3 regions of the Streptomyces sp. NPDC056479 genome follow, and region 3 is predicted to be linked to each of the others. Evidence: riboswitches for the same ligand, from Rfam matches in the RefSeq annotation. Region 3 holds a riboswitch; each other region holds the start of a gene.
The links. A riboswitch is a leader RNA that binds a small molecule or an ion and turns the genes downstream of it on or off. The one in region 3 is predicted to bind cobalamin.
Positions count from the first base shown of each region.

Region 1: it holds a riboswitch for cobalamin, as region 3 does, so the genes downstream of both, metE (5-methyltetrahydropteroyltriglutamate--homocysteine S-methyltransferase) here and ACFQ6S_RS29245 (cobalamin biosynthesis protein) in region 3, are expected to answer to the same signal.
Region 2: it holds a riboswitch for cobalamin, as region 3 does, so the genes downstream of both, ACFQ6S_RS17340 (prenyltransferase/squalene oxidase repeat-containing protein) here and ACFQ6S_RS29245 (cobalamin biosynthesis protein) in region 3, are expected to answer to the same signal.

Region 1 covers NZ_JBHTRZ010000003.1:404,638-414,279, forward strand. Annotated here, with positions in the region: gene ACFQ6S_RS13370 (short-chain fatty acyl-CoA regulator family protein) at 46-1,449, opposite strand; gene aceA (isocitrate lyase) at 1,827-3,110, shown strand; gene aceB (malate synthase A) at 3,203-4,795, shown strand; gene ACFQ6S_RS13385 (3-hydroxybutyryl-CoA dehydrogenase) at 4,792-5,664, shown strand; cobalamin riboswitch at 5,658-5,882, shown strand; gene metE (5-methyltetrahydropteroyltriglutamate--homocysteine S-methyltransferase) at 6,037-8,355, shown strand; gene ACFQ6S_RS13395 (histidine phosphatase family protein) at 8,452-9,045, shown strand; gene ACFQ6S_RS13400 (hypothetical protein) at 9,066-9,395, opposite strand; gene ACFQ6S_RS13405 (CbtA family protein) at 9,540-9,642, opposite strand, start outside.
Region 2 covers NZ_JBHTRZ010000004.1:169,377-179,929, forward strand. Annotated here, with positions in the region: gene ACFQ6S_RS17310 (TIR-like protein FxsC) at 1-224, shown strand, start outside; gene ACFQ6S_RS17315 (TIR-like protein FxsC) at 221-1,471, shown strand; gene fxsT (FxSxx-COOH system tetratricopeptide repeat protein) at 1,464-5,486, shown strand; gene ACFQ6S_RS17325 (alpha/beta hydrolase) at 5,527-6,450, opposite strand; gene ACFQ6S_RS17330 (nuclear transport factor 2 family protein) at 6,583-7,071, shown strand; gene ACFQ6S_RS17335 (phosphotransferase) at 7,068-7,742, opposite strand; cobalamin riboswitch at 7,793-7,927, shown strand; gene ACFQ6S_RS17340 (prenyltransferase/squalene oxidase repeat-containing protein) at 8,045-9,283, shown strand; gene ACFQ6S_RS17345 (SCO2322 family protein) at 9,280-9,954, shown strand; gene ACFQ6S_RS17350 (energy-coupling factor transporter transmembrane component T) at 9,954-10,553, shown strand, end outside.
Region 3 covers NZ_JBHTRZ010000008.1:60,260-70,812, forward strand. Annotated here, with positions in the region: gene ACFQ6S_RS29225 (class II aldolase/adducin family protein) at 1-233, opposite strand, end outside; gene ACFQ6S_RS29230 (lysozyme) at 441-1,187, shown strand; gene ACFQ6S_RS29235 (anion permease) at 1,341-2,573, shown strand; gene ACFQ6S_RS29240 (hypothetical protein) at 2,613-2,834, shown strand; cobalamin riboswitch at 2,952-3,094, shown strand; gene ACFQ6S_RS29245 (cobalamin biosynthesis protein) at 3,195-4,139, shown strand; gene ACFQ6S_RS29250 (cobyric acid synthase) at 4,136-5,647, shown strand; gene cobN (cobaltochelatase subunit CobN) at 5,644-9,300, shown strand; gene ACFQ6S_RS29260 (putative cobaltochelatase) at 9,297-10,553, shown strand, end outside.

The DNA.
Region 1 (9,642 bases), on a different contig from region 3:
CCCTCCGGGCGGACGACGGGACTCTGCGGACACGGCCTAGGCCGGTCAGCTCGTGCGATCGGTCACGGGGTACGGCACGAACGTGCTGGTGTTCTGATCGATCCGCAGGGTCTGTCCGAGGGGCGGCGCGGCCCGCTGGGGGCAGTCGAGGCGTTCGCAGACGCGGCAGCCCATGCCGATCGGGGTGGCGGCGAAGGGGCTGGTGAGGTCGAGGCCGTCGGAGTAGACGAGACGGTGCGCGTGGCGGATCTCGCAGCCCAGCCCGATGGCGAACGTCTTGCCGGGCTCGCCCCAGCCGCCACGGTGCCGGGTGACCGCGCGGGCGGTCCACAAGTACCGCTGCCCGTCCGGCATTTCGGCGATCTGCACAAGGATCCGGCCGGGCGCGGCGAAGGCCTCGTAGACGTTCCACAGCGGACAGGTGCCGCCGGCCCGGGAGAAGTGGAACCCGGTCGCGGACTGCCGCTTGGACATGTTGCCGGCGCGGTCGACCCGGACGAAGGAGAAGGGCACGCCGCGCAGCCGGGGGCGCTGGAGGGTGCTCAGCCGGTGGCTGACGGTCTCGTAGCCGAGGCCGTAGCGGTCGGTGAGGCGCTCGATGTCGTAGCGGACCTCCTCGGCCGCCGTGTGGAAGGCGGTGTACGGCAACACCAGCGCGGCGGCGAAGTAGTTGGCGACGCCGATGCGGGCCAGGGTGCGGGCGGGCGAGTCGGCCGGGAAGTCCTCGGCGGCCTGCCGGTCCAGTTCGCTGCCGTGTTCCAGCAGGGCGAGCTGCGTCGCCATACGGAACGCGCGCTGGCCGGGGCGCAGCCGGGTCGAGAGGTGGAGGGTGCGGGTCGGTTCGTCGTAGTGGTGCAGATGGTCGCCGGAGCCGGTGGACAGGCGGATTCCGTGGGCGTCGGTGAGGCGTGCGGTCAGGGCCCGGAGGATCTCACCGGGCCGGATGCCGATCTCCTCGGCCAGTTGCTCGGCGGCGACGTCGGTGTCGTGGAGGTAGTTCTGGCGGCGGTAGAAGAAGTCGCGGATCTCCTCGTGCGGTGAGCGCGGCCCGGCGTCGGCGCTGTCGCGGCCGTCGGCCCCCGCGAGCCGCTCGGACAGCTGCTGGTTGCGGCGGCCCAGGTCGAGCAGGACCCGGGCGACCGCGGGCATCCGTGCGGCGAGTTCGGCGAGGTCGGACGGGGAGACCCGGGCGGCGGCGATCTCACCCGTCAGCGCCTCGCGCAGGTCGGCCACCAGTCGGGCGGTGTCGCGCTCGGAGAAGAAGCCCGGGTCGACGCCGAAGGTCTCGGTGAGCCGGAGCAGAACGGGCACGGTGAGCGGGCGGGAGTCATGCTCCATCTGGTTGAGATAGCTCGGCGAGATGGCCAGGACGCGGGCGAGTTCGGCCTGGCTCATCCGGCGCTCCTCGCGCAGCCGCCGCAGCCGCGCGCCCGCGTAGGTCTTGCTCACCTGCGCTCCTGTCGGATCCGGGACGGGATCCGGTCAGCGTATGCGAACCCGCGCCGCTCGCACCCTTCGCAAGATTGGCAATCGGCGGCGAGAAGATTCGCAGAACTTGGCATTCGTCCACCATTGATGGCACCCAGTGCCAGTGCCAGAGTTCCAGTGCGGCCCGCCGGACCCGGCAGACACCGCCCGGAACCGGGGCGCGACTCACGCCCTGACGTCGGAGATCCCGGCATCGGCGAGGTCCTGCATCGGCAGCATTGCTCAGCTTCGCCCCTGGCGACGGCGGGCCGCGTTTCACCCCTACGACACGCAGTGCCAACCCAGTCGCTCCCAGTGGGGGGTTGGCAGACACAACAACCGAGGAGACGGTGACAGTCATGGCAGAGGCGAGGACGCAGGCGGCCGACGAGCTCGCGCGGCGCTGGGCGAACGACCCCAGGTGGCGGGGCGTCGAGCGCACCTACGGCGCCGAGGACGTCGTACGGCTCTCCGGCAGCGTCCGCGAGGAGCACACCCTGGCCCGGCGCGGCGCCGAGCGGCTGTGGCGCCAACTGCACGAGCGGGACTACGTCCACGCGCTGGGCGCGCTCACCGGCGGCCAGGCCGTGCAGCAGGTCAAGGCGGGCCTCCAGGCGATCTACCTGTCCGGCTGGCAGGTCGCCGCCGACGCCAACCAGGCCGGGCACACCTACCCGGACCAGAGCCTGTACCCGGCCAACTCCGTGCCCCAGGTGGTCCGTCGGATCAACAACGCCCTGCTGCGCGCAGACCAGATCGCCACCGCCGAGGACGCGGGCGACACCACGGACTGGCTCGCACCGATCGTCGCCGACGCGGAAGCCGGCTTCGGCGGCCCGTTGAACGCCTTCGAACTGACCAAGGCGATGATCGCGGCGGGGGCCGCCGGCATCCACTACGAGGACCAGCTGGCCTCCGAGAAGAAGTGCGGCCACCTCGGCGGCAAGGTGCTGGTGCCGACCGCGCAGCACATCCGCACCCTCAACGCGGCACGGCTCGCGGCCGATATCGCCGATGTGCCGACGCTGATCGTCGCCCGCACGGATGCGCTGGCCGCCAACCTGCTGACCAGCGATGTCGATGAGCGTGACGCCGAGTTCGTGACCGGGGAGCGCACGGCGGAGGGCTTCTACCGGGTGCGGGGCGGCATGGCGCCGGTGATCGCACGCGGGCTGGCGTACGCGCCGTACGCCGATCTGATCTGGGTGGAGACCGGTACGCCGGATCTCGCGCAGGCCCGGGAGTTCGCCGAGGCGATCCACGCCCGGTACCCGGATCAGATGCTGGCGTACAACTGCTCGCCGTCCTTCAACTGGAAGGCGGCGCTGGACGACGACCAGATCGCCAAGTTCCAGCGGGAGTTGGGGGCAATGGGGTATCGGTTCCAGTTCATCACGCTGGCCGGGTTCCACTCGCTGAACCACGGGATGTTCGATCTTGCGCGGGGTTATGCCGAGCACGGGATGACGGCGTATGTGGACCTTCAGGAGCGGGAGTTCGCTGCGCTGGCGCAGGGGTTCACTGCGGTCAGGCATCAACGGGAGGTCGGTACGGGGTACTTCGACCTGGTGTCCACGGCGGTGAATCCTGCGTCCTCCACGACTGCGCTGGCCGGTTCCACGGAGGAAGAGCAGTTCCACTAGGTCCGGTTGTCGTCCGCGGGTGCGTGGGGGCTGGTCGCGCGGTTCCCCGCGCCCCTTGAGGACGTGTCCTCGCCTTCAGTCAGGAGAAACCGTTGTCCACTACTGCGCTCAACCACCGTGTCCGTGTTCTCGGCGCCCCCGGTCACCGGCACAACGAGATCGTCACGCCCGCCGCCCTGGATTTCCTGGGCCACCTCGCCGCCGCCTTCGGTGAGCGTCGCCAAGATCTGATGAAGGAGCGCCGGCGTCAGGCTCTGCGCCTGGCGAGCGGCTCTGTGCTCGACTTCCCCATGGTCACTTCCGCCGTGCGCGCCGATCCGACCTGGCGTGTGGCGCCGCCCGCCCCCGGGCTGACCGACCGGCGCGTGGAGATCACCGGCCCGCCCGACCGCCGTATGGCCGTCAACGCGCTCAACTCCGGGGCCCAGGTGTGGATGGCGGACTTCGAGGACGCCACCTCCCCGACCTGGGAGAACGTCATCGGCGGGCAGCTCACCCTGCTCGACGCCATCGAGCGCCGTATCGACTTCAGCACCCCGGAGGGCAAGGACTACCGGCTCGGCGAACGGCTCGCCACCATCGTGGTCCGCCCCCGCGGCTGGCATCTCGACGAGGAACACCTCGCGTACGAGGGCCATCCCGTGCCCGCCGCCCTCGTCGACTTCGGGCTGTACTTCTTCCACTGCGCCCAGCGTCAGATCGACGCCGGCCACGGCCCGTACTTCTATCTGCCGAAGCTGGAGAACCGGTACGAGGCCCGGCTGTGGAACGACGTGTTCGTCCTCGCCCAGGAACTGCTCGGGATACCGCGCGGCACGGTCCGGGCCACGGTCCTCATCGAGACGATCACCGCCGCGTTCGAGACGGAGGAGATCCTCTACGAGCTGCGCGAGCACAGCTCGGGGCTCAACGCGGGCCGTTGGGACTACCTGTTCAGCCTGATCAAGACCTTCGGTCACCGCACCGATTTCCTTCTCCCCGACCGGGCGAAGGTGACGATGACTGCTCCCTTCATGCGGGCGTACACCGAACTCCTCGTGCGCACGTGCCACCGTCGCGGCGCCCACGCCATCGGAGGCATGGCCGCCCAGGTGCCCGGCAGGGACCCGGCCGGGAATGAGGCCGCGCTGGCCACCGTCCGGCTGGACAAGGAGCGGGAGGCGGAGGACGGGTTCGACGGGTCCTGGGTGGCCCATCCGGGGCTCGTCCCGGTCTGCCGTGAGGTGTTCGGCGGTGTCCTCGGCGACCGGTCGCATCAGATCGACCGTATGCGTGACGACGTGGACGTCAGCGCCACCGACCTGCTGTCGGTGCGCCGGATCAGCGGGCCCCCCACACCCGAGGGGGTGCGCGTCAACATCGCCGTGGCGCTGCGCTACTTCGCGGCCTGGCTGCGCGGACAGGGCGCGGTCGCCATCAACGGCCTGATGGAGGACGCGGCCACCGCCGAGATCGCCCGGGTGCAGATCTGGCAGTGGCTGCGGCACCGGGTGATCGACCGGGAGACCGTGCTGCGGCTGGTCGACGACGAGATCGTGGCGCTGGGCGCCGAGTATCCGTGGGCGCCGGTCGACGAGATCCGCGCGCTGTTCGAACGGAGCGCGCTGGCGGGCGAGTTGCCGGGGTTCTTCACGCCGGACGCCTACCGCCGCCATCTGGTGCGGCGGACGGAAGCCGGGGCATGAGCGGGGGCATCGGGCGCGTCGGCGTGGTCGGCGGCGGGCAGATGGGGGCCGGGATCGCCGAGGTGTGCGCGCTGGCCGGACTCGACACCGTGGTCTGCGAGGTGGACGCGGTCGCGGCCCGCGCCACCCGGGAACGAGTGGGGGCTTCGCTAGACCGCGCGGTGCGACGCGGCAGGCTGGAGCAGGCCGCCGCGCGGGACGCGCTCGCCCGGACGGTGTTCACGGGCAGTCTGGAGGAACTGGCCGACCGGCAGCTCGTCGTCGAGGCCGTCGTGGAGAACCCGGACGCCAAGATCGAGGTGTTCTCCGCGCTCGACAAGATCGTCGAGGATCCGGCGGCCGTGCTGGCCACCAACACCTCCTCCCTGCCGGTCATGCGGCTCGGCCGGGCGACCGGCCGCGCGGACCGGGTCGTGGGCCTGCACTTCTTCAACCCCGTGCCGGTTCTGCCGCTGGTGGAGGTCGTGAGCTCCCTGCACACGTCGGCGGCGACGATCGCCAGGGTCGAGGACTTCGCGACCGGCGCCCTCGGCCGGACCGTGATCCGCTCCCAGGACCGGGCGGGCTTCGTCGTCAACGCGCTGCTCGTCCCCTACCTGCTGTCCGCCATCCGCATGGCCGAGTCCGGCTTCGCCACCGCCGCCGACATCGACGACGGCATGGAACTGGGCTGCGCCCACCCCATGGGCCCGCTGAAGCTCGCGGACCTGATCGGCCTCGACACGGTCGCCTCGATCGCCGAGTCGCTCTACGAGGAGTTCAAGGAACCCCTCCACGCCCCTCCCCCGCTGCTCCAGCGGATGGTGGAGGCGGGGTTGCTGGGCCGTAAGAGCGGCCGGGGGTTCCATGTGTACGGCCAGGTAGGCTGATCCGTGCAGCTGGTTCGCCCCGTCGGCCAGACGGGATGCGTCGCAAGAGGGAACCCGGTGGGAATCCGGGACTGCCCCGCAGCGGTGAGCGGGAACGACCGCCGTCATACGCACTGGGTCCGACGTACCGGGCCCGGGAAGCGACGGCCAGTAGGTGTCCTCCGGCCAGGAGGGCGTGCCCGCGAGTCCGAAGACCTGCCAACTGCCCGCGCGCGAACCACTCGTGCGCGGACATCCCGGTGACCTCGAGGGCGGGTCGGCGAACATGACCGAACGGACGGCCGTACGGCCGTTGCCGATCGGTTCGTCACCCCTTCGCGCTCTCGTCCCGTCGCCGGGATCTCAGGGATTCATCTCGCGAAGGAGATCTCCGTGACCACCAAGTCCGCAGCCGCGGCAGCACGGGCCACCGTGTACGGCTACCCCCGCCAGGGCCCGAACCGGGAACTGAAGAAGGCCATCGAGGGCTACTGGAAGGGCCGTGTCACCGCTGACGCCCTCCGCTCCACCGCCGCCGAACTGCGCCGCTCGAACTGGCGACGGCTCGCCGACGCCGGCATCCACGAGGTGCCGACCGGTGACTTCTCGTACTACGACCACGTCCTGGACACCACGGTCGCGCTCGGCGCGATCCCCGAACGCCACCGCTCCTCGGTCGAGGCCGACGCCCTGGACGGCTACTTCGCGATGGCGCGCGGCACCCAGGACATCGCGCCGCTGGAAATGACCAAGTGGTTCGACACCAACTACCACTATCTCGTGCCGGAGTTGGGGCCGGACACGGTGTTCACGGCCGACTCGACGAAGCAGGTCGCCGAGCTGAAAGAGGCCTTGGCGCTGGACCTGACCGCCCGGCCGGTCCTGGTCGGCCCGATCACCTATCTCCTGCTCGCCAAGCCCGCGCCCGGGGTCGCCGCGGACTTCGAGCCGCTGACCCTGCTCGATCGGCTGCTGCCGGTGTACGCGGAGATCCTGGCCGATCTGCGCGCGGCGGGCGCCGAGTGGGTTCAGCTGGACGAACCGGCCCTGGTCCAGGACCGCACCCCGGCCGAGCTGAACGCCGCCGCGCGTGCCTACCGCGACCTCGGCGGCCGCACCGACCGGCCGAAGCTGCTGGTCGCGTCGTACTTCGACCGGCTGGGCGAGGCGCTGCCCGTGCTGGCCAAGGCGCCGGTCGAGGGGCTCGCACTGGACTTCACGGGGTCCGCCGCCGCCAACCTGGGCGCGCTCGCGGCCGTCGGCGGGCTGCCCGGCAAGCGACTGGTGGCCGGGGTCGTCAACGGCCGCAACATCTGGGTCAACGACCTGTCGGCGTCGCTGGCCACGCTCGGCACCCTGCTGGGCCTGGCCGACCGGGTGGACGTGTCGGCCTCCTGCTCCCTCCTTCATGTGCCGCTGGACGCGGCGGCGGAGCGGGACATCGAGCCGCAGATCCTGCGCTGGCTCGCCTTCGCGCGGCAGAAGACCGCCGAGGTCGTCACGCTCGCCAAGGGCCTCGCCCAGGGCACCGGCACGATCACCGCCGAACTGGCCGCCAACCGGGCCGACCTGGCCTCCCGCGCCGGCTCCCCGATCACCGGTGACCCGGCGGTCCGGTCCCGTTCGGCGGCCGTCACCGAGGCGGACGCCCGCCGCTCGCAGCCGTACGCCGAGCGGGCCGCCGCCCAACGCGCGCACCTGAAGCTGCCGTTGCTGCCGACCACCACGATCGGCTCCTTCCCACAGACCGGCGAACTGCGCATCGCGCGCGCCGATCTGCGCGCCGGCCGGATCGACGCGGCCGGCTACGAGGAGCGCATCAAGGCGGAGATCCAGGAGGTCGTCTCCTTCCAGGAGACGACCGGCATCGACGTCCTGGTGCACGGCGAGGCCGAACGCAACGACATGGTCCAGTACTTCGCCGAGCGGCTCACCGGCTACCTCGCCACGCGGCACGGCTGGGTGCAGTCCTACGGCACCCGGTACGTCCGCCCGCCGATCCTGGCCGGCGACATCTCCCGCCCCGAGCCGATGACGGTGCGCTGGACGACGTACGCCCAGTCGCTCACCTCCCGCCCGGTCAAGGGCATGCTCACCGGACCGGTCACCATGCTCGCCTGGTCCTTCGTCCGCGATGACCAGCCGCTCGCCGAGACGGCCCGCCAGGTCGCGCTCGCCCTGCGTGAGGAGGTGAACGACCTTGAAGCGGCCGGCACTTCGGTGATCCAGGTGGACGAGCCAGCGCTGCGCGAGACGCTGCCGCTGCGCGCGGCCGATCACACCACCTACCTCGCCTGGGCCACGGAGGCGTTCCGGCTCACCGCCGGCGGGGTGCGGCCGGACACGCAGATCCACACGCACATGTGCTACGCCGAGTTCGGCGACATCGTCCAGGCCATCGACGACCTAGACGCCGATGTCATCAGCCTGGAGGCGGCCCGCTCCCACATGCAGGTCGCGCGCGAGCTGGCCGCCCACGGCTATCCGCGCGAGGCCGGGCCGGGCGTGTACGACATCCACTCGCCGCGCGTCCCCAGCACGGAGGAGGCCGCCGGGCTGCTCCGCACGGGCCTGAAGGCGATCCCGGCCGAGCGGCTCTGGGTCAACCCCGACTGCGGTCTGAAGACCCGCGGCTGGCCGGAGACCCGGGCCTCGCTGGAGAACCTGGTGGCGGCGGCCCGTACGGTACGGGAGGAGCTGTCCGGGTCCTGACCCGGCCGACCGGCCAAGGGCCCTCACCGCTCATGCGGTGAGGGCCCGGCCCATGGGCGAGCAGCACGTCATGACCCCGGCACGAGGAGCGACCGCGTGACCAGCCGCGTCACCTTCATCTCACCCGCGATGAACGCAGCACTGCGCCAGGCCCGCTTCGACGACGGCCGGACCCCGCTCGACACCACCGGCGCAGCGCAGGCGGCCGCCGCCGCCGGGACCCTGCCCTCGCCCGCCCGTGTGCTCACCTCGCCGAGCTCGCGCTGCCAAGAGACGGCCGAGGCGCTCGGTCTGCTCGGTCTGCTCGGTCCGGCGATACCGGAGCTGGCCGCGCTGGATGTGGGCCGCTGGCGGGGCCGTTCGCTCGACGAGGTGAGTGCCGCCGAGCCGGAGCCGGTGGGCCGCTGGCTCACCGACCCGGGCTGCGCGCCGCACGGGGGTGAGTCGGTGCGGGACCTGTGCGATCGGGTCGCTCGCTGGCTGACGACCGCGCAGGATCTGGACGGTCGTACGCTCGCCGTGGTCGAGCCCGAGATCGTACGCGCGGCCGTCCTCCACGCGCTCGGCATGCCCACTGCGGCGTTCTGGCGTCTCGACGTCGCCCCGCTGACGGCCACCGAGCTCAGTGGACGGGCCGGACGCTGGAACCTGCGGCTGGGGCGGCCCCTGGCCGCGCCGGACACCGACTAGCAACGACCCTGCCCGGGATCTCAGGATGCCGAGTCGCGGTGGCGGCGCAGCAGTGCCGCGACGGCACAGCGAAGACAGCCCCGATCAGCGTCCGCCTGCGTCGTCCCGCCGTCGGCGCACATCGCGCCCGGCTGCTCGCGGCAGCGTTCCGGCGGGGCCGCGACCAGCGTCTCCAAATCCTGCAGCAGTTGCTCGGTCCGCTTGACCTGCTGGCCGAGTACGCGCACTCGGGCGCTCTGGCCGCCGATCTGCCGCCGGCTGGCCATCAGTTGCTCGTACTCCTCCACGGTGAGCGCCACCGCCTCGCGGCCGCCGAGCGTGATGCGGCGCGGCTGTGGATGTCTGGCCACTCGGCTCCTCCGCTCCCCGTCGGATCGTCCATCGGGTGATCGGCCGGTTGTCCTTGCCATGGCTGTCCGATCGACTCGGTGCCCGAGGAACGCGAGAGGGCCCCCGGATGGTTCCGCGGGCCCTCGCACGTGATCGCATTCCGGTCAGCCGGGGGCGGCCACCGCCGGGGCCGAAGCCGCGGCGGCCGGCTTGGGATTCAGCAGTCGCTCGGCCAGCTCGCCGAAGAGCAGCCCGAAGCCCGTCCAC
Region 2 (10,553 bases), on a different contig from region 3:
AGCCCTTCCAGTACCACAGCCTCGACCTCGGAGATGACTACCGGAGCATGGGGCTGCTGGGCCTGATGGAGGCGGGGAAGTGGCGCGACTACCGGCGGACCGTGTGGCGGATCGCCGAGCGGATCGTCGACGTCGCCGCTGCGTCCCGGCTCAAATCCTGCGACGTCAAGCTGTTCGACGATCTGCGCAACGTGTTCGCGCCAGGTACTCAGGGGGGCTCATGACGGACTCGGCTCCGGTCTTCTTCCTCAGCTACGCCCGCACGCCAGGAGCTCAAGGGTCCGACGCCGACCGGCCCGTCTTCTCCTTCTTCAATGAGCTGAGCGAGCAGGTGGCCCGACTGACCGACGTGGCTGCGGTGAATGCGGGTTATGTGGACCACCCGGACACGCCGTCCTACAGCTGGCTCTCGGCGTTGGCGGCCTGCCGTGTCTTCGTCCCTCTGTACGCTCCCCGGTACTTCACCGACCCGCTCTGCGGCCGCCAATGGTCCGCTTTCAAGCGACGCATCGGCCCGGACTACGGCCGGGCCATGGTCCCCGTCCTGTGGATCCCGGCCAGCCAGGGCACCACACTCCCGATGGCCGCCCTGGATATCCCTGCCCATCTGCCGCGCGAGGACGGGGACGGGGATCAGTACGCACAGGACCGCTACGCCGAGTCCGGTCTCTACCAGCTCATGGAAATGGAGGAGGACGACCAGCGCGTCTACCGCGAGGCCCTGGGGCGACTGGCCCAGCGCATCGCGCGGTCGTGGGCGGACTCGCCGGCGCGGCCGGTCAGCATCGAGAAGCTGACCGATCGGCGAGGTCTGGAGGACGCGTTCGCACCCCAACCGTCAAAGCCGACCCTGCGGATCACGGTTCTCGCGCCGACCATCAGCCGGCTCCCGCCTGGGCGTGAGGCCGCTTCCTACGGAGCGGACACCGAGTCCTGGCGCCCCTACCGCACGGCACCTGGAACGCTCACCCAGCAGGCTTTCGCCCTCGCCCGCAATCTCGGTTTCGAGCCGGAGCTGGTTACCTTCGAAAAGGCCTGCGAGGGCAACGCCCACGACTGCTCCGCGCAAGAACCCGTCCGGCCCATCGCCCCGTCGGTGCTCGTGGTCGACGCGTGGGTACTGGGCGATCTCAGGATCGCGGAGGAGGTGCGGCACATCTTCCAGGCCAACCGGCCCTGGCTGGCGGTGCTGGCAGTGCTGGCCGAGGACGACCCACAGACCCTGCGCGACGAGGTACGGCTGCGGTCGCTGCTGGAGAAGACGTTGTCCCGGCACCGGCATCGGCGCGGGGTGTCCCACACTGCTCGCGGTACCGCCGCACGAGGCATCCGGACGGCCGATGCTTTCGCCTGGCTCTTCGCGGAGTTGGTGAAGAGTTGCTATTTGCGGTACCTCGATTCCATCCAGGATGTTGCCGCGCGCCCGTCTTCGGCGCGGAGTCACGGGGTTCGGAGGCCAACCAGTGACTGACCAGCCCAATGGGAAGATCGTCACCTTCTACTCGTACAAGGGCGGCATCGGCCGCACCATGTCCCTCGCCAACACGGCATGGATCCTGGCGTCGGCGGGAAAGCGGGTACTGGTCGTCGACTGGGACCTGGACGCGCCCGGCCTCGACCGCTTTCTGCATCCCTTCCTGGACCGCGACCGGTTACGGACCGCGCAAGGCATCATCGACCTCTTCCTGCACTTCAACCAGACCGTGCTGGAGCAGCGCCGGCAGCCGGAGAGCCATACACAGGACGAGTGGGAGACCGCCGAAGCGACTTGGGTGGCCACACAGGCCCGCTTCAACCACTGCGTGATCCCGATCGACTGGGAGTTTCCCGGCGGCGGCCGGCTCGACTATGTGTCGCCCGGGACGCAGAACAAGGAGTACCTGTCGGCGTACTCGCAGTTCGACTGGCTGCACTTCCTCGACCACACCTGGCACGGACCGGTCTTCGTCGAGGCCCTCAAGCACGAACTCACCCAGAACTACGACTACGTCCTGATCGACAGCCGCACCGGCCTGAGCGATGTCTCCGACGTGTGCACCGTGCTGCTGCCGGACGTCTTGGTCGTGGCCTTCACTCCCAGCAGCCAGGGAATGGACGGCGCACAGGCCGTGGCCCAGAAGATCGACAGTCTCTACGGCCATCGGGGAATCCGCATCATTCCGGTCCCCATGCGCGTGGAGGACGCGAACGGCGAGGCCGACCGGCTGGAGGCGGCGCGGGAGCAGATGCGGGCGAAGTTCGCCGACATCGTGCGCCGCCACTGCGCTCTGGACGCCCAGGAGTACTGGGGCAAGGTCGAGATCCCCTACCGGCCCTTCTACGCCTACGAAGAACTGCTGGCCCCCTTCCGGGATGCCCCCGGCAGCCCCACCTCACTGCTCGCCGCGTGCGAGCGGCTCACGGATGTCATCTCCGAGGGAGAGGTCACCACGCTGCCCCGTTTGGACGACACCGAGCGCAAGCGGGTCCTCGCCCTCTACAAGCGGCCCAGACCGCTGGAGAACACCAACGTCCACGTCAGCTTCGTGTCCGAAGATCGTACTTGGGCCGACTGGATCGAGTTCACCCTCAAGTCCGTGGGCTTTCAAGTACATCTGCTGCCCAACGGCACAACCGCGGCGCCAGCACGCACCGTCGACACGCATACGGTCGAGTCACCCACCCGGACCATCGCGGTCCTGTCCCACTCTTACCGGAAGTCCCAGGAGACGCGCCCGGTGTGGGAGGCGGCCGACACCGTCGATGATCTGGGCAACCGGCGCAGCCTGGTCACCGTCCGCGTGGACGACGTACGACTGAGCCCGCCGTTCTCCGAGCGGACCGCCGCGGATCTGGCTCGTTGTGGCGCCGATGAGGAGGCTGCCAGGCAAGCGCTGCTGAATGCCGTTGAGGCCCCGACGCAGCCGCTGTTCACCCCGGCTGCAGCAAGCGATGGCGGTCCTCGCTTCCCCGGAGCCGAGCCCGCGGTGCTGTCGGTACCGATCCGCAACCCGTCCTTCACCGGACGCGAGAAACTACTGGAGTTTCTGCGCGAGAGGCTGCGGGCCGGCAACGGCACGGTGCTGATGCGCGGCATGGGTGGGGTGGGCAAGACGATGCTGGCCCTGGAGTTCGCTCACCGCTTCAAGGGCGACTACGACGTCGTATGGCACATCCAGGCCGATCAGCGCAACCTCGCGGTGGAGCAATACGCGGGGCTGGCAAGCCACTTGAAGGTCGCCGAGCGCAAGAACCCGACGACGACGGCGGCCGGCGTCAAGGATGCTCTGCGTCTGGGCCGCCCCTACAGCCGCTGGTTGCTCATCCTCGACAACGTCGAGCACGTGAACGATCTGTCCGACCTGCTGGTCAGCAGCAAGGCCGGCCACGTCCTGATCACCGGCCAGCGCTCCGAGGGCTGGGAGCGGTACGCGGAGATCGTCGATGTCGGTGTGTTCGAGCGCGCGGAGAGCGTGGCCCACCTCAAGCGCAGGCTCACCGAGTGCAGCACCGAGGAGGCCGACGAGGTGGCTTCCGCTCTCGGTGATCTGCCTCTGGCCGTCGAACACGCGGCCGCCGTGCTCAAGGAAAGCGGCCTGCAGACCCATGAATACGTCAGGCTCCTCCAGCACCAGCCCGCCGCCGACACTGTCGGCCTGAGCCCCGATGACCGGCTGCTCGACGTCTCCAAGACCTGGAGCGTGGCCATCAGGCAGCTCAACAGGAACTTTCCGCCGGCGGTGCATCTGCTCAAACTGGCGGCCTGGTTCAGTCCTGAACCCATCTCCCTGGATCTTCTGCAGAGCACGCAGATCGCACAGTCGCTGGCCAGTCAGGGCAGCCCGGCCAACAGGGAGTTCCACCCGCGCGCCTTCGACAGTACGGAGATGATCGCGCGGGCGCTCCAAGAGCTGAGTCGGCTCTCGCTCGCCGCGTTGGACCGCAAGTCGCGCAGCCTCCGCGTGCACCGTCTGGTACAGATGTCGGTGCGCCTGAACATGACGGAGGAGGAGCAGGAAGCCACCCGGGACGTCGTGTTCCGCACCCTGGTGGCCGCCCGTCCCGAACAGGACGACCCCGAGGACCACCACACCTGGGTGCGCTACCGCATCATCTGGCCGCACCTGGGCACCCCGTGGGCCCTCACGGCACCCGACTACGGCATCCGCAAGCTGATCGTGGACCGGGTGCGCCAGTTGCGCCGTCGCGGCGAGCTGAAGCAGGCGTATGAACTGGGCACGCGAGTTCATCAGGGCTGGCTCGAACACAGCGGGCCCGACGAACGCTGGGTGCTGCACATGGGATTCCAGATCGCCAACATCCTTCGCGCCCAAGGCCGGTACCAGGAGGCCCTGGACCTGGACGAGGACGTGTTGCGCCGCCAGGAAGCGGCTCTGGACAGCCCGCACGACCTCCACATCCTCATGACGTCCGGCGGTGTGGCAGCCGACCTGCGTGGCCTGGGCCGCTACAGCGAAGCACTGGAACGCGACCGGCTCAACCACGAGCAGTTTCTCGAGCTGTTCGGCGAGGACCATCCTCGCAGCCTCACTGCGGCCAACAATCTCGCTGTATGCCTGCGGGGCTTGGGGCAGTACACGGACGCCCTGCGGCTGGACCGCAAGACGCTGGAAACCCTGAACAAGATCCTGGGCACGGAACACCCCTACACCCGGGAAACGACGATCAGCTACGCCCGCGACCTGCTCGACTGCGGCGACTACGCCGGATCCGAACTCCTGTTGCGGCGCACCTACGATCACTGCCTGGCGAACAAAGAGTTCGGCCCTTCCTCTCCGATCACCATCCACGCGGGCACGGCGCTGGCGGGCGCCCTGCGCCAGCTCGGCCGGGCGCAGGAAGCGGAGGCGTTGACGCGGGCGGTGCTGTCCAAACTGCCCGCCGAGGAGCTCTCGGCCTCCCCCAACCGACTGATGCTCGACCTGGGACTTGCCGGGGCTCTGGGCGCGCAGGGCCGTACCGAGGAAGCATGCGACCTGGCCCGCCAGGTCCTGGACGACTGCCGTCGGCTCTTCCACGACAAGCACCCCTACACGGTGGCCTGTTACGCAAACCTGGCCGTGCTTCTCCATGCGGCCGATGAGACGGCCTCCTCCCTGGCCCACGCCGAGCAGGCGGCAAGGGCCTTCGCGGAGATCTTCGACGACGACCACCCGTTCACCCTGATGTGCCGGGTGAACCTGGCCAATGCCAAGGCCGCACTGGGGCAGCGGCAGCAAGCCCGCGCCACGTACGAGGAGGTACTGGACCGGCTCCGCGATGTCCTCAACGACGACCAGCACCCCGCCCCATTGGTCTGCGCGGCCAACCTCGCCGTGGTCCTGAACGAACTGGGAGAGACCGAGGCCGCCGAACGGCTGCGCGAGCACGTGCTGGGCGCGCTCACCGCCCGGCTCGGGGCCGACCATCCCCGCCCTCTGGCCCTGCGCGAGTGGTGCCGCTCTGGCTGGGAGTTCGACCCCTACCCCATCCTTGGCCAGCAGTGATCCGCACTCCCGCGAGCACGGCCGAGTCTGTTGAGACCCCCTACACCACGGCCTCGTAACGTTCGCGGGCACGGTCACGAAGCCAGGCGAGTGTCACCGGTACGGCGGGCAACGCGGCGAAGTGCGCCGCCCCGGGCTTCAGTACGGGTGTGGCCGAAGGTATGCGGTCGGCCAGCCACCGGAAGTGGCCGACGGGCGAGAAAGTGTCGTGCTCGCCATGCCATAGCAGCAGAGGAACATTCACGATTCTGCCTGGCTCAAAGCCCCAGTCCCGCCTGAACGACAGCACGTCGTCGAGCCATCCGAAGGAGGAACGCACAACGCTGTTCTGGTAGTTGGCGAGGAGCAGACCTCGGATCCCGCCATGTGCCACCACTGCCCGGTCGGCCGCGGGCAGCGCCGGAGCCAGCCAGCTCAGAAGCGACTCAGGGTTGTCTCTAATGGCATCCGCGTTACCGGCCAGTCTGGTCTTGAGTCGCTGCAGGAACCCCGCGGAATCGTGGTGGATGGCCTCGGAAGCGGCCCGGTAGGCGTCGACGTTGGAGTGTGCCATGCCGTCGAACCAATCAAGCCCGTCGGCATCGGGCGGGGCGATGCTCACCAGGGCGGCTGCGCTCGCCACCCGGTCCGGGAGCAGCGCCGCGCAGGCCAATGCGTGCGGTGCGCCTCCGGAACGGCCGATCACGGAGAAACGCGCCATCTTCAGGTGATCGGCGATGGCCTCCACGTCTGCGGCGGCGTGCTCGACCTTGCGTCCCTCGAATCGCTCGGATTCCCCGTATCCCGGTCGGTCGTAGGAGATGAGACGAATCCCCAGCCGGTACAGATCGATGGCCCGTGGACGCGGCCCGACCCTGCTACCCGGAGTGCCATGCAGCAAGAACACCGGATGTCCTTTGGGGTCCCCCGACGTCTCGAAGGCGAGCAGTCTCCGGCCGTCACCACTCTTGACGATTGAGAACACCAGGCGCGCCTCCCGTCGGCCGGCGCCTACGCGCCCTTTGGAGCCACTCGCTGAGACAAACGGTAGAGGATGGCGCCTCGCGACGTGACCGTTCAAGCGGCGCCCGGCGCGCGTGGCCGTATAAAGATCACCATGAGCACCGCAGACCCCATGAACTCCCCGCACACCATCGCCCCCTTGGACCGACTCATGGCCGAACGGGCCTGCGAGCGAGTCATTGTCGACTTCGTCCATCGCCTCGATCTCGGCGAACCAGCCTCCGTCGCGGAGTTGTTCACCGAGGACGGCATCTGGACCTGGCCGGAGGGGAAGCGGGCGGTCGAGGGTTGGGTGGCGCTGCGGGAGTACTTCGGCTCCCGGCCCGCCGACCGGCTCTCCCGCCGCATGATGTCCAACGTCCTCGTCACGGTCACCACCCCGGACACGGCGACGGCGACCTCGTACTTCACGACGTACCGCGTCGACGGTTACGAGGACGGCATAGTCCCGGCCGGGCCGCCCGTCCAGGTCGGTCACTACGAGGACGCGTTCCGCCGGATCGCGGACGACGGCAGCTGGCGGCTCACCTCACGGACCCTCCACCTTCCCTTCGGCGGACCCACCCCGCGGGCCGGCGGCTAGCCACGCATGAAGGGGCGGATCAACTCCTCGGACTTGCCCAGGAGTTCGATCTCCCCCGGCGTCATCGTCGGGTTGGCGGCCCGTCGGCGCAGCGCCTCCGTGAGGCCGTTCTCCGTGAGGTGGGACGGGTCGGTGAGGAGGGCCTTGAGGATGGCGTGGGCGGGCGCGGCGAGGGGCCCCTCGTCGACGGCGACCTGGGCGAGGATCACCGCCGAGGTGCCCCAGTCGAGGCCGGGGTCGCCCTCCTGCGTGTCGCTCCAGTCGATGACACAGGGGCCGTCGGGCGTGAGGACGACGTTGTCGGGGTGGAGGTCAAGGTGCAGGACGCGGCGCTGCGACACACGTGCGGGGATGTCGTGAAGCTGGCGCAGCAGGCGGGCCAGGATGCGGCCCGCCTCGTCCGCGCCCATGGTCCCGGCGCCCAGCGCCCCCAGCATCGTCGGCCCCGACAGCCGCCGCATCACCAGGTCGGTCCGCGAGGAGTCGGCGAGCCGGACCCGGGGCGCCGGGTAGCCGTGCTCGCGTACGTACGCCATCACCGCACCCTCGGCGAGCGCGTCCCGGTACCCCTCCCGGTCGCGGCGCAGTACCCACGCCTCGTCGATCTCGTACACGTCGGCCGTGCGCCCCGCGCCCAGCAGCCGCCCCGCCGCCCCGGTCCCCTCCGTCATGAGGGGACGGTGTCTCCGCCGCCCACAGCCCCCTCTCAACCCCTCCCTACCCCCGGGTAGAGTGTCGCCGTCGTCATCACACCCGTACGTGGGAAAGCCGGTGCAATTCCGGCGCTGACCCGCAACCGTGAACCGGTCGTCGTCGAAGGCCGGTGAGCCGGATCGCCGCGTACGTCACTGTGACCGGCTCACGTGCCCCGGCAGCCGGCCGGAGCACGGCACCGTCGAGGTATACGGAGCCGAGCCGCCGGGGCTCTCCCCTGCGCTGCCCGGTTCCCCCTAGGGAAGGGCACCCGCCGATCATGTACGTCCGTCGTAGCGCCGCGGTCCTGGCCGCCGCCGTCGTGATCGGCGCGGCCACGCCGGCCGTAGCCGCCGACTCGTCCCCGTCCGCGTCGCCGTCGAAGGCGCTTCCCGCCGAGCTGTACGGCGACGGGGATCCCACCTATGACGGCGTCTGGCGCCAGTCCCTCGCGCTGCTCGCGCAGGACACGGTGGGGGTGAAGCCGGCCAAGGGTGCGGTGGACTGGCTGGTGGGGCAGCAGTGCGCGAACGGGGCCTTCGCGCCGTACCGCGCCGACGCGAGCGGCGCCTGCGACAGCAAGCTCCTCATCGACACCAACAGCACTGCGGCCGCCGTTCAGGCCCTCGGCGCGCTCGGCGGCCACGACGCCGCCACCGGCAAGGCCGTGACCTGGCTGAAGTCGGTGCAGAACAAGGACGGCGGCTGGGGCTACACCGCGGGCGGGCCGAGTGACACGAACTCGACGTCGGTCGTGATCGGTGCGCTGGCCGCCGTGGACGAGAAGCCGGCGGAGGTCGTGAAGGACGGGCAGTCGCCCTACGACGCGCTGATCAAGCTCGCCCTGCCGTGCAAGGCCGACGAAGCGGGCGCCTTCGCCTTCCAGCCGGACAAGAAGGGTGACCTGGTCGCCAACGCGGACGCGACGGCCGCGGGCGTCGTCGGCACGCTCGGCAAGGGCCTCGTGGTGAGCGCCGGCAAGCCGTCGTCGGACGCCGCCTGCACCGACGGCGGCTACCCGGCCCCGCAGCAGGCCGCGGCCAACGGCGCCGCCTACCTCACGAAGACCCTCGCCAAGGACGGCCACCTGAAGTCCGTCCTGCCTGGAGCCGAGGACCAGCCCGACTACGGCAACACGGCCGACGCGGTCGTCGCGCTCGCCGCGCAGTCCGGTGCCGATGCCGCCCAGAAGCCCCTGCGCTGGCTGGAGCAGAACTCGGCCCAGTGGGCGGCGCAGAGCGGCCCGGCCGCCTACGCCCAGCTGATCCTCGCCGCCCACGCCACCGGCACCGACCCGCGCGACTTCGGCGGCTCCGACCTGGTCAAGCAGCTCAACGCGACCGGCCCCGCACCGCAGGACTCGCCGACGGCCACGGACAAGCAGGAGGAGAAGGACAAGGAGAAGGACGACAAGGGCGACAGTCCCTTCGGTGTCTGGTGGTACGTCGGCATCTTCCTCGTCGTCGGCATCGGCATCGGCTTCCTGCTCAGCGGCCGCAACAAGGGCCGCCGATCGTGATCCGCCGCGCACTCGTTCGCGCACTCGCTCCACTCCTGGCCGCGCTGGTCCTCGTGACCGGCGCGGCCCAGGCCGCCCAGGCGACCGGCTACCGCTACTGGTCCTTCTGGGAGCGCGACGGCGGCACCTGGACCTACGCCACCCAGGGCCCCTCCCTCGCCCGCCCGTCCGACGGGGACGTCCAGGGCTTCCGCTTCGCGGTGAGCGCGGACTCGAAGGACGCGGCCCAGCCGAGGGGCGCGGCCGAGTTCGCGGTGATCTGTGCGCGAACTCCCGCGCAGGACGGCGAGAAGCGGGTGGCGCTGGTCATCGACTTCGGTTCGGCGGCGGACGCCGCGTCGGGCGAGACGCCGCCGGATCGTCGTACCGCCTGTGCCCGGGTGGCCCCCGACGCGACGACGGCGGAGGCTCTGGCGGCGGTCGCCAAGCCCCTGCGCTACGACACGAACGCCCTGCTGTGCGCCATCGCCGGGTACCCGCAGAAGGGCTGCGGGGAGCAGGTGTCGGACACCGACAGGCCGGCGCCGACCGACAAGGAAAGCCGGCAGACGGCCACCGACAACAAGAGCGACTCCGCCGACGGTCCCTCCCTCGGCCTGGTCACGGGGATCGCCGTGGTGGCGGTACTGGGGGCGGCAGCCGTCTGGCAGGCACGACGGCGGCGAGCCTGATGGCCCCCCGGCCCACACCCACACACCCGGCCTCCATCCCCCGGCCCCAACGCCTCCCGGCGCTGCACCCCGGCGCCTGGTGGCTCTGGTCGCTCGCCCTCGGCACCGCAGCCACCCGCACCACCAACCCCCTCCTCCTCACCCTTCTCATCGCCACCTCGGCCTACGTCGTGGCGACCTGCCGCCCGGACACCCCCTGGGCCCGCTCCTACACCGCCTTCGTCAAGCTCGCCCTGGTCGTCATCCTCATCCGGCTCGTCTTCGCCGTGGCCCTCGGCTCCCCCATTCCCGGCACGCACGTGATCGTCACGCTCCCCGAAATCCCCCTCCCGGACTGGGCGCAGGGCATCCGGCTGGGCGGCAGGGTCACCGTCGAGACTCTGCTCTTCGCGTTCTACGACGGTCTGCGGCTGGCCGCCCTCCTCATCTGCGTGGGCGCGGCGAACTCCCTCGCGAGCCCCACCCGTCTGCTCAAGTCCCTCCCCGGCGCGCTGTACGAGATGGGTGTGGCGGTGGTCGTGGCCCTCACCTACGCCCCCAACCTGATCGCCGACGTCCAGCGCCTGCGGTCCGCCCGCCGGCTGCGCGGCCGCCCCGAC
Region 3 (10,553 bases):
TCGTACGGCACCCCCGACGGCGTGACCAGCACCGTGTCCCCGACCCGCACCGAGACGTTCCCGGACGTCCCGACGACCAGCCCCTCGGTCACCGTGCGCCGAGCCGTCGCCACGAGGGCCTCCCAGGCCTCCGCCTCCTCGGGCCGCGCACTCCTACCCCACGGCTCCCCCACTTCCTGTGAGCCCTCCCGCGCATCCCTCGCGCCCCGCCGGTCCTGCCGCTCCTCAGCCATGTCCGCGATCCTGCCAGCCGGGCCCCGCACGCCGCGTCAACTCGCGGCCGGGCCGCGCACTTTAGGGCGGAAGGCCCCACTCGGGAAGGTCGCATAACGGGGCATACAACCCTCGCCCCAGGCTTGGCCGGAGATCGATCAGCATTCAACGATCTTCCAGTACTGTCTGCCTGATTTGTCGTGCACGTCGCCATTCCGGGGGGAAATATGGCCCGTGATCGCAAACCGTCCCGTCACCGCTCCCGCCTCATAGCGATATCCGTGGCGGCCCTGACCCTCAGCGGAACCGCCCTCGCCGAGATCCCGGCCGCCGCGGCGAGCAAGCCCAAGGGCCATGACGTCTCGTCCCACCAGAAGAACGTCAACTGGCAGAGCTCCAAGGCCAAGGGCGCCAAGTTCGTCTACGTCAAGGCGACCGAGTCCCACACCTACCGCAACCCCTACTTCGGCCAGCAGTACTCCGGCTCCCGCAACGCGGGCCTGGTCCGCGGCGCCTACCACTTCGCGCTGCCGGACAAGTCGTCCGGCCGGACCCAGGCCGCGTTCTTCGTGCGCAACGGCGGCGGCTGGCGGTCGGACGGCTGGACCCTGCCGCCCGCCCTCGACATCGAGTACAACCCGTACAGCAAGCACAAGTGCTACGGACTGAGCAAGACCAAGATGGTCGGCTGGATCCAGTCCTTCAGCAACGAGGTGAAGCGGCTGACCGGCCGCCGGCCGGTGATCTACACGACCACCCACTGGTGGAACAACTGCACCGGCGCCAGCCGCGCGTTCGCCTCGAACCACGCCCTGTGGATAGCGCGCTACAACTCCTCGACCGCGGGCTCGATGCCGGCCGGATGGCAGTTCTGGACCTTCTGGCAGTACGACAACGGCGGCAGCCTGCCGGGTGATCAAAATCTCTTCAACGGCTCCATGACCCAGCTGAGGAAGTTCGCTCGCGGCTACTAGCCCGGCGGCGCCTGGGCCGTGCGGCGACCGGCAGACCGAAGGTCTCCTCTTCCGGCGCTCCCGGACACCGTGCGGCCCACCCCAGTTCACCTTTCGTTCATCCAGGTTACTTACGTTCGTCCGGCCAATGACCTCGAACGATTGCCTGGGTAAATGGAAAACTTCTCGCTGATCCTCGCGATTGTGGTGGTAACCGCACTCGCGTTCGATTTCACGAACGGTTTCCACGACACCGCCAACGCGATGGCCACGACCATCTCGACCGGTGCGCTCAAGCCCAAGGTCGCGGTGGCCATGTCCGCCGTGCTGAACCTTGTCGGCGCCTTCCTCTCCGTGGAGGTCGCCAACACGATCTCCAAAGGTCTCGTCGACGAGACCGGCATACGTCCCGAGGTCATATTCGCCGCGCTGGTCGGCGCGATCCTCTGGAACCTGCTGACCTGGCTCGTGGGCCTGCCGTCCAGCTCCTCCCACGCCCTCATGGGCGGCCTGATCGGCGCCACCATCGCCTCGGCCGGAGTCGGCGCCGTCCACGGTGACGCGCTCGTCACCAAGGTGCTGATCCCGGCGATCGCCGCCCCGCTGGTCGCGGGCATCGCCGCGCTGCTGGCCACCCGCCTGACCTACACCCTCGGCAAGAAGGCCGACGGCAAGGCCGCCGCCAAGGGCTACCGCACCGGGCAGATCGCCTCCGCCGGCCTGGTCTCCCTCGCCCACGGCACCAACGACGCGCAGAAGACCATGGGCATCATCACCCTCGCCCTGGTCGCCGGCGGCGCCGTCGCCCCCGACTCCGACCCGCCCCTGTGGGTCATCCTCTCCGCGGGTCTGGCCATCGCGCTCGGCACGTACCTCGGCGGCTGGCGCATCATCCGCACCATGGGCAAGGGCCTGACCGACCTTCAGCCGCAGCAGGGCTTCGCCGCCCAGACCAGCGCGGCCACGGTCATCCTGGCCTCCTCCCACCTCGGCTTCTCCCTGTCCACCACGCACTCCGTCTCCGGTTCGGTGATGGGCGCCGGCCTCGGCCGCAAGGGCGGTGTCGTCCGCTGGTCGACGGCCACCCGGATGTTCGTCGCGTGGGGTCTGACCCTCCCGGCCGCCGCCCTGGTCGGCGCGCTCGCGGAGTACGTCACGGGCTTCGGCGCCTGGGGCACGGCCGTGGTCGCCGTCTTCCTGATCTCCTCCAGCGCCGCGATCTGGAAGCTCTCCCGCCGCGAGGTCGTCGACCACACGAACGTCAACGAGGCGGACGAGTCGCCCGGCGTGGTCACCACGGCCATCGCCGCCGTGACCCCGCCCCCGGCGGGCCCGGCGCCCGAGGACCTGACGGCCACGATCCCGGCCCCGTCCGCCGAGGCGGCGCCCTCGCAGGCCTCCGTCTGACGACCACCCAGTTACTCAGCTACCCAAGAAAGAAGAAGCATGAAGATCGACTGGGCGGCCCTCGGCTCCGTCTTCGGCGTCAGCCTCGTGGTCACGGTGGCCCTGGTGGGCCTGTTCACCCTCGGCATCGTCGGCCTGTCCCGCCAGGAGAAGGCCTCGGCCCAGGGCGGCTCGGCCGCTCTCGCGGTCACCGGTGCCTACGCGTGCTTCGCCGCGTGCGCGGCGGCGGTGGCGTACGGGATCTATCTGATCGTGGCCTGACGCACAGCGCGAGCATCACCTGAAACACCCGAGGTGCGGGACGGACGACCGTCCCGCACCTCTCCGCTGTGTGGGCCTTCGCACACTCTCCCGTCGCAGGTCAACGGCAAGTTGACGCCCCTTCCAACCCCGTGGTGGACTGCCGGGGCCAAGTACGGCGGCAGAAGAGGAAGCCGGTGTGATTCCGGCGCGGTCCCGCCACTGTCACCGGGGTAGAAAGCCCCGGGAGCCAGGAACTCTCACCGCCGGTCTCGTCGAACCAGGGCGTGGACACCCTGAGTGAGGACATGACGCGATGCCCGCCTGCCGATCGACACGCAGTATCAGACCCACGTGTGACCCCACGGTCGGCTGACCCCGATGCGAGCCGATCGCGTCTTCGCGTACGGCGCCGCCGCCGGACTTCTCGGTGATCTGCTGCTCGGCGATCCTCGCCGGGGGCATCCGGTCGCCGCGTTCGGGCGGGCCGCCGCCGCCGTGGAAAGCCTGTTGTGGCGCGACGACCGCGCGTGGGGTGCGGTGCACACCGCCGTGTGCGCCGGTGGCGCCGTCGCCGCCGGAGCGCTCGCCGCGCGTGTCGTACGTACCTCTCCCGCCGCCTCCGTCGCGCTGACCGGCGCCGCCACCTGGGCGGTCGTCGGGGGGACTTCACTGGTCCGGGAGGCCCGGTTCATCGGGCGCGCCCTGGAAGCGGGGGATGTCGACGGGGCGCGTGCGCGGCTGCCGCATCTGTGCGGACGGGATCCCAAGGCGCTGGACGCGGACGGGATCGCGCGGGCGGTCGTGGAGTCCGTCGCCGAGAACACCTCCGACGCCGTGGTGGGGGCTCTGGTGTGGGGCGCCGTCGGCGGGGTTCCCGGGCTGCTCGGGTTCCGGGCCGTGAACACGCTCGACGCCATGGTCGGACACAAGTCGCCCAAGTACCGCCGCTACGGGTGGGCTTCGGCCCGGCTCGACGACCTGGCCGGCTGGCCGGGGGCACGGCTGACCGCCGTACTCGCCGCCGTCGCGGGAGGCGACCCTCGTGGAGCGGTACGGGCCTGGCGCGCCGACGCCGCCCAGCACCCGAGCCCCAACGCCGGGCCGGTCGAGGCCTCGTTCGCGGGGGCGCTCGGGGTTCGGCTCGGCGGCACCCTGTCGTACGGCGGGCGGGTCGAGCATCGGCCGGTACTCAACGGCGAGGCCGGACGGGCCGTTCGGGCCACGGACATCGAGCGTGCCGTACGTCTCTCGCGGCGCGTGAGCTGGCTCGCGCTCGGTGTGTGCGCCGGCGCGCGGCTCCTGAGGAAAGGGCGTGCATCATGACGGGCGGTGGTCTCCTCGTCGCCGGCACCACCTCCGACGCGGGCAAGAGCGTCGTCACCGCCGGGATCTGCCGTTGGCTGGTGCGGCAGGGGGTGAAGGTCGCGCCGTTCAAGGCGCAGAACATGTCCCTCAACTCCTTCGTCACCCAGGAGGGTGCCGAGATCGGGCGGGCGCAGGCCATGCAGGCCCAGGCCTGTCGCGTCGAGCCGACCGCGCTGATGAATCCCGTGCTGCTCAAGCCCGGTGGCGAGCAGAGCAGTCAGGTCGTGCTGCTGGGCAAGCCGGTGGGCGAGCTGAGCGCACGCGGGTATCACGGCGGGCGGCAGCAGAAGCTGCTCGGGACCGTGCTGGACTGTCTCGCCGAGTTGCGGGGCACGTATGACGCGGTGATCTGTGAGGGGGCCGGCTCTCCGGCGGAGATCAATCTGCGCCGGACCGACATCGTCAACATGGGCATCGCCCGCAACGCCGGGCTCCCGGTCCTCGTCGTCGGCGACATCGACCGCGGCGGCGTCTTCGCCTCCTTCTTCGGCACCGTCGCGCTGCTGTCCCCGGAGGACCAGGAGCTCATCGCGGGGTTCCTCGTCAACAAGTTCCGCGGCGACGTCACGCTCCTCGAACCCGGCCTCGACATGCTGCACGGACTCACCGGGCGGCACACGTACGGCGTTCTGCCCTTCCGGCACGGGCTCGGGATCGACGAGGAGGACGGGCTGCGGGTGTCCCTGCGCGGGACCGTCCGGGAATCCAATGTCGCCCCGCCCCTCGGCGAGGACGTGCTGCGGGTCGCCGTCTGTGCGATCCCGCTCATGTCCAACTTCACCGACGTCGACGCCCTGGCCGCCGAACCGGGCGTCGTCGTGCGGTTCGTGGACCGGCCGGAGGAGCTGGCCGACGCGGATCTGGTGGTGGTCCCCGGCACCCGGGGAACCGTCCGCGCCCTGGAGTGGCTGCGGGAGCGCGGGCTCGCGCGAGCCCTGGTCCGCAGGGCTGCCGAAGGGCGGCCGATCCTCGGCATCTGCGGCGGCTTCCAGGTCCTCGGCGAGCACATCGAGGATGACGTCGAGAGCCGGCGCGGGCAGGTCGAGGGGCTCGGGGTGCTGCCCGTCCGGGTGCGGTTCGCCCGGGAGAAGACCCTCACCCGGCCGGTGGGCCAGGCCCTCGGCGAGCGCGTCGAGGGCTACGAGATCCATCACGGGGTCGCCGAAGTGACCGGAGGCGAAGCCTTCTTGGACGGCTGCCGGGTCGGCCAGACCTGGGGCACGCACTGGCACGGCTCACTGGAGTCGGACGGTTTCCGACGGGCGTTCCTGCGCGAGGTGGCGGCCGCCGCGGGCCGCCGGTTCGTGCCGGCGCCGGACACGTCGTTCGCCGCGCTGCGCGAGGAGCAGCTCGACCGGCTCGGCGATCTGATCGAACAGCACGCGGACACGGACGCGCTCTGGCGGCTCATCGAGTCGGGCGCGCCGCAAGGACTGCCTTTCATTCCACCGGGAGCGCCCGCATGAGCACAGTGTTGTTGTTGTCGACCGCCGACACGGATCTGCTGGCGGCCCGCGCCGCCTCCGGTGCCGACTACCGGATCGGCAACCCGACCCGCGTGGACGTCGAGAGCGAGCTGCCCGCGCTGCTCGACGGCGCGGACATCGCCGTCGTCCGACTGCTGGGCGGCAAGCGGGCCTGGGAGGACGGGCTCGCGAAGCTGAAGGCCTCTGGTGTGCCGACCGTGCTGCTGGGCGGCGAGGCCGTGCCGGACGCGGAGCTGATGGCCGAGTCGTCCGTCCCGGCCGGCGTGGTGGCCGAGGCGCTGAAGTACCTCGTGGAGGGCGGGCCCGCCAACCTCACCGAGCTCGCCCGGTTCCTCTCCGACACCGTGCTGCTGACCGGCGAGGGGTTCGACGAGCCGCAGAAGATGCCGGAGTACGGCGTCCACGGCGACCGTACGGTCCGGGAAGGCCGTCCCACCGTGGGCGTGCTCTTCTACCGGGCCCATGAGCTCAGCGGCAACACCGCCTTCGTGGACACCCTGTGCGACGGCGTCGAGGCGCACGGTGCCAACGCCCTTCCCGTGTACTGCGGTTCGCTGCGCGGTGCGGATCAGGAGCTGTACGAGATCCTCGGCAGGGCCGACGCCCTGGTCGCCACGGTCCTCGCGGCGGGCGGCACACACGCCTCGCAGGCCTCGGCGGGCGGCGACGAGGAGGCGTGGGACATCGGCAGGCTGGCCGAGCTCGATGTGCCCGTGCTGCAGGGTCTGTGCCTGACGTCGTCCAAGAGCGCCTGGGACGAGTCCGATGCCGCGCTCTCCCCGATGGACGCGGCGATGCAGGTCGCCATCCCGGAGTTCGACGGCCGCCTGATCACCGTCCCGTTCTCCTTCAAGGAGCAGGGCCCGGACGAGGTGCCCGTGTACGTGGCCGACCCGGAGCGGGCCGGGCGCGTGGCCGGGATCGCCGTACGGCACGCCCGGTTGAAGCACAAGGCGAACGCCGAGAAGAGGCTCGCGCTCGTCTTCACCGCCTACCCGACCAAGCACTCGCGCGTCGGCAACGCGGTCGGCCTGGACACGCCCGCCTCAGCGGTGCGGGTGCTGGACGCGCTCAAGCAGGCCGGGTACGGCGTGAGCGAGTACCCCGACAACGGCGACGAGTTGATCCACCGGCTCATCGAGGCGGGCGGACACGACGTCGAGTGGCTGACCGAGGACCAGCTGGCGTCGGCGCCCGCGCGGGTGCCGCTCGCCGACTACCAGGCGTGGTTCGACAAGCTCGACCCGGAGCTGAGGGACGCGATGACCGAGGCGTGGGGCGAGCCGCCGGGCTCGCTGTACGTCGACGGGGACGACATCGTGCTGGCCTCTCTCCAGTTCGGGAACGTCGTCGTGATGATCCAGCCGCCGCGCGGCTTCGGCGAGAACCCGATCGCGATCTACCACGACCCGGACATGCCGCCGTCGCACCACTACATGGCGGCCTACCGCTGGCTGGAGAACAGCTTCGGTGCGGACGCGATCGTCCACATGGGCAAGCACGGCACGATGGAGTGGCTGCCGGGCAAGGGGCTGGGGCTCAGCGGCGGTTGCGCCCCGGACGCCGTCCTCGGGGACCTGCCGCTGATCTACCCGTTCATCGTCAACGACCCCGGCGAGGGCACCCAGGCCAAGCGCCGCGGCCACGCCACCGTCGTCGACCATCTCGTGCCGCCGATGGCCCGCGCCGACACCTACGGCGACCTGGCCAAGCTGGAGCAGCTGCTCGACGAGTACGCGCTGGTCTCGGACCTGGACCCGACGAAGGCGCCGGCCGTGCGCGCGCAGATCTGGACGCTGGTGAAGGCGGCCGAGCTGCACCACGACCTGCATGTCGACGACCAGCCGGACGACGACGACTTCGACCAGTTCGTCATGCACATCGACGGCTATCTGTGCGAGATCAAGGACGTGCAGATCCGCGACGGGCTCCACATCCTGGGCGGCGGTCCGGTCGGCGAACCGCGGGTGAACCTGGTGCTCGCCGTGCTGCGCGCCTCGCAGGTGTGGGGCGGGCAGGCGAACGCGCTGCCGGGTCTGCGGGCGTCGCTGGCCGAGCACTTCGGCCTGGTGGAGAAGGAGTTGCTCGCCGAGCCGGGCGCACCGGTGAAGGTTCCGGTCGAGCTGAGCGACCTCGTCGAGGGCCCGTCCCGTTCGGCCGCCGACGCCATCGACCTGCTGGAGCAGCTGTGCCGGCGGATGGCGGAGGGGATGGAATCCAACGGCTGGACCGTGTCCGAGGCCCCCGTCCTCGTCCGTGAGGTCCTCGGCACCGAACTCCCCGACGCGGTCGCCGTGCTGGAGTTCGCCTGCAACGAGGTCGTGCCCCGTCTCGCCCGCACGACCGACGAGATCGGCCACATCCTCAAGGCGCTCGACGGCGGTTACGTCCCGGCGGGCCCGTCCGGGTCGCCGACGCGCGGACTGGTGAACGTCCTGCCGACCGGCCGGAACTTCTACTCCGTCGACCCCAAGGCCATCCCGTCCAGGCTGAGCTGGGAGGTCGGGCAGTCGCTCGCCGACTCGCTGGTGCAGCGGTATCTGCAGGACACGGGTGAGTACCCGAAGTCCGTCGGCCTCACGGTGTGGGGCACGTCCGCGATGCGCACCCAGGGTGACGACATCGCGGAGATCCTCGCGCTGCTGGGCTGCCGTCCGGTGTGGGACGACGCCTCCCGCCGGGTCACCGGCTTCGAGGTCGTCGGCCTTCAGGAGCTGGGCCGCCCGCGCATCGACGTCACCGTCCGCATCTCCGGCTTCTTCCGTGACGCGTTCCCGCACGTCGTCGGCCTGATCGACGACGCCGTCCGCAAGGTCGCCGAACTGGACGAGCCCGCCGACCGGAACTTCGTGAAGGCCCACGCCGACGAGGACACCGCCGAGCACGGCGACCGGCGGCGCGCGACGGCCCGGGTCTTCGGCTCGAAGCCGGGCGCGTACGGCGCCGGCCTGCTGCCGCTGATCGACGCCCGCAACTGGCGCTCGGACGCCGACCTCGCCGAGGTGTACGCGGTCTGGGGCGGCTACGCCTACGGGCGCGGGCTCGACGGGCGGGCGGCGCGCGGGGACATGGAGACCGCGTTCAGGCGGATCGCCGTCGCCGCGAAGAACGTCGACACCCGCGAGCACGACCTCGTGGACGCCGACGACTACTTCCAGTACCACGGCGGCATGGTCGCCATGGTGCGGCATCTGACGGGCGCCAGCCCCGAGGCGTACGTCGGTGACTCCGCCGTACCCGACCAGGTGAAGACCCGCACCCTGGGCGAGGAGACGCACCGTGTCTTCCGTGCCCGGGTGGTCAACCCGCGCTGGATGGCGGCCATGCGCCGGCACGGCTACAAGGGCGCCTTCGAGATGGCGGCGACCGTGGACTATCTGTTCGGGTACGACGCCACGGCGGGCGTGGTCGACGACTGGATGTACGAGAAGCTCAGCGCGGAATACGTCTTCGACGCCGAGAACCGGGACTTCATGAAGAAGTCCAACCCGTGGGCGCTGCGCGGCATCACCGAGCGGCTCCTGGAGGCCGCGGACCGCGGGCTGTGGGCCGAGCCGGACGCCGACACGCTGGAGCGGCTGCGCGCCACCTACCTGGAGCTGGAAGGCGACTTGGAGGGCGACGAGAAGTGACCACCCCCTTCCCCTTTACGGCCGTTGTCGGCCAGGACGACCTACGGCTCGCGCTGCTGCTGAACGCCGTGTCACCGGCGGTCGGCGGCGTGCTGGTGCGCGGCGAGAAGGGCACGGCCAAGTCGACGGCCGTACGGGCGCTCTCGGCGCTGATGCCCCAGGTGCCCGTGGTCCCCGGGTGCCGTTTCTCCTGTGACCCGGGCGCCCCCGACCCCGCCTGCCCCGACGGACCGCACGAGGAGGCCGGCACGGGCACGCACCGGCCCGCCCGCATGGTCGAGCTGCCCGTCGGCGCCTCCGAGGACCGGCTGGTCGGCGCGCTGGACATCGAGCGCGCGCTGGCCGAGGGCGTCAAGGCCTTCGAGCCGGGGCTGCTCGCCGACGCCCATCGCGGGATCCTGTACGTCGACGAGGTCAACCTGCTCCACGACCACCTGGTCGACCTGCTGCTGGACGCGGCGGCGATGGGCGCGTCGTACGTCGAGCGCGAGGGTGTCTCGGTCAGGCACGCCGCCCGCTTCCTCCTCGTCGGGACCATGAACCCCGAGGAGGGCGAGCTGCGGCCGCAGTTGCTCGACCGGTTCGGTCTCACCGTCGAGGTCGCGGCCTCGCGGGAACCCGACCAGCGGGTGGAGGTCGTACGGCGCCGGCTCGCGTACGACGACGATCCGGCCGTCTTCGCCGCACGGTGGGCGGACGAGGAGGCCGCGGTACGTCAACGCATCGTCGCGGCACGGGAGTTGCTGCCGTCGGTGCGGCTGGGCGACGGGGCGCTGCGGCAGATCGCGGCGACCTGCGCCGCCTTCGAGGTGGACGGGATGCGGGCCGACATCGTGATGGCCCGTACGGCCACCGCGCTGGCCGCGTGGGCCGGGCGGACCGATGTGCTCGCCGAGGACGTCCGGCAGGCGGCGCTGCTGGCGCTGCCGCACCGCAGGCGCCGCAATCCCTTCGACGCACCCGGGCTCGACGAGGACAAGCTCGACGAGACCCTGGAGGAGTTCGGGGGCTCGGAGGACGAGGACCCGGATCCCGGCCCGGACGGTCCCGGCGGGGGCGGCGGGCAGCCGCCGCAGTCCGACGACGGCCCGCAGGGCGGCGACACGGCCGCGCGCCCCGAGGCCGGTGAGGACGGGGAGCCGCAGGGTTCCGGGGCCGGCGAGCAGACTCCCGTGCGGGCGTCCGAGCCGTTCCGGACGAAGGCGCTGAGCGTGCCGGGGGTCGGTGAGGGCGGTGCCGCCGGGCGGCGTTCC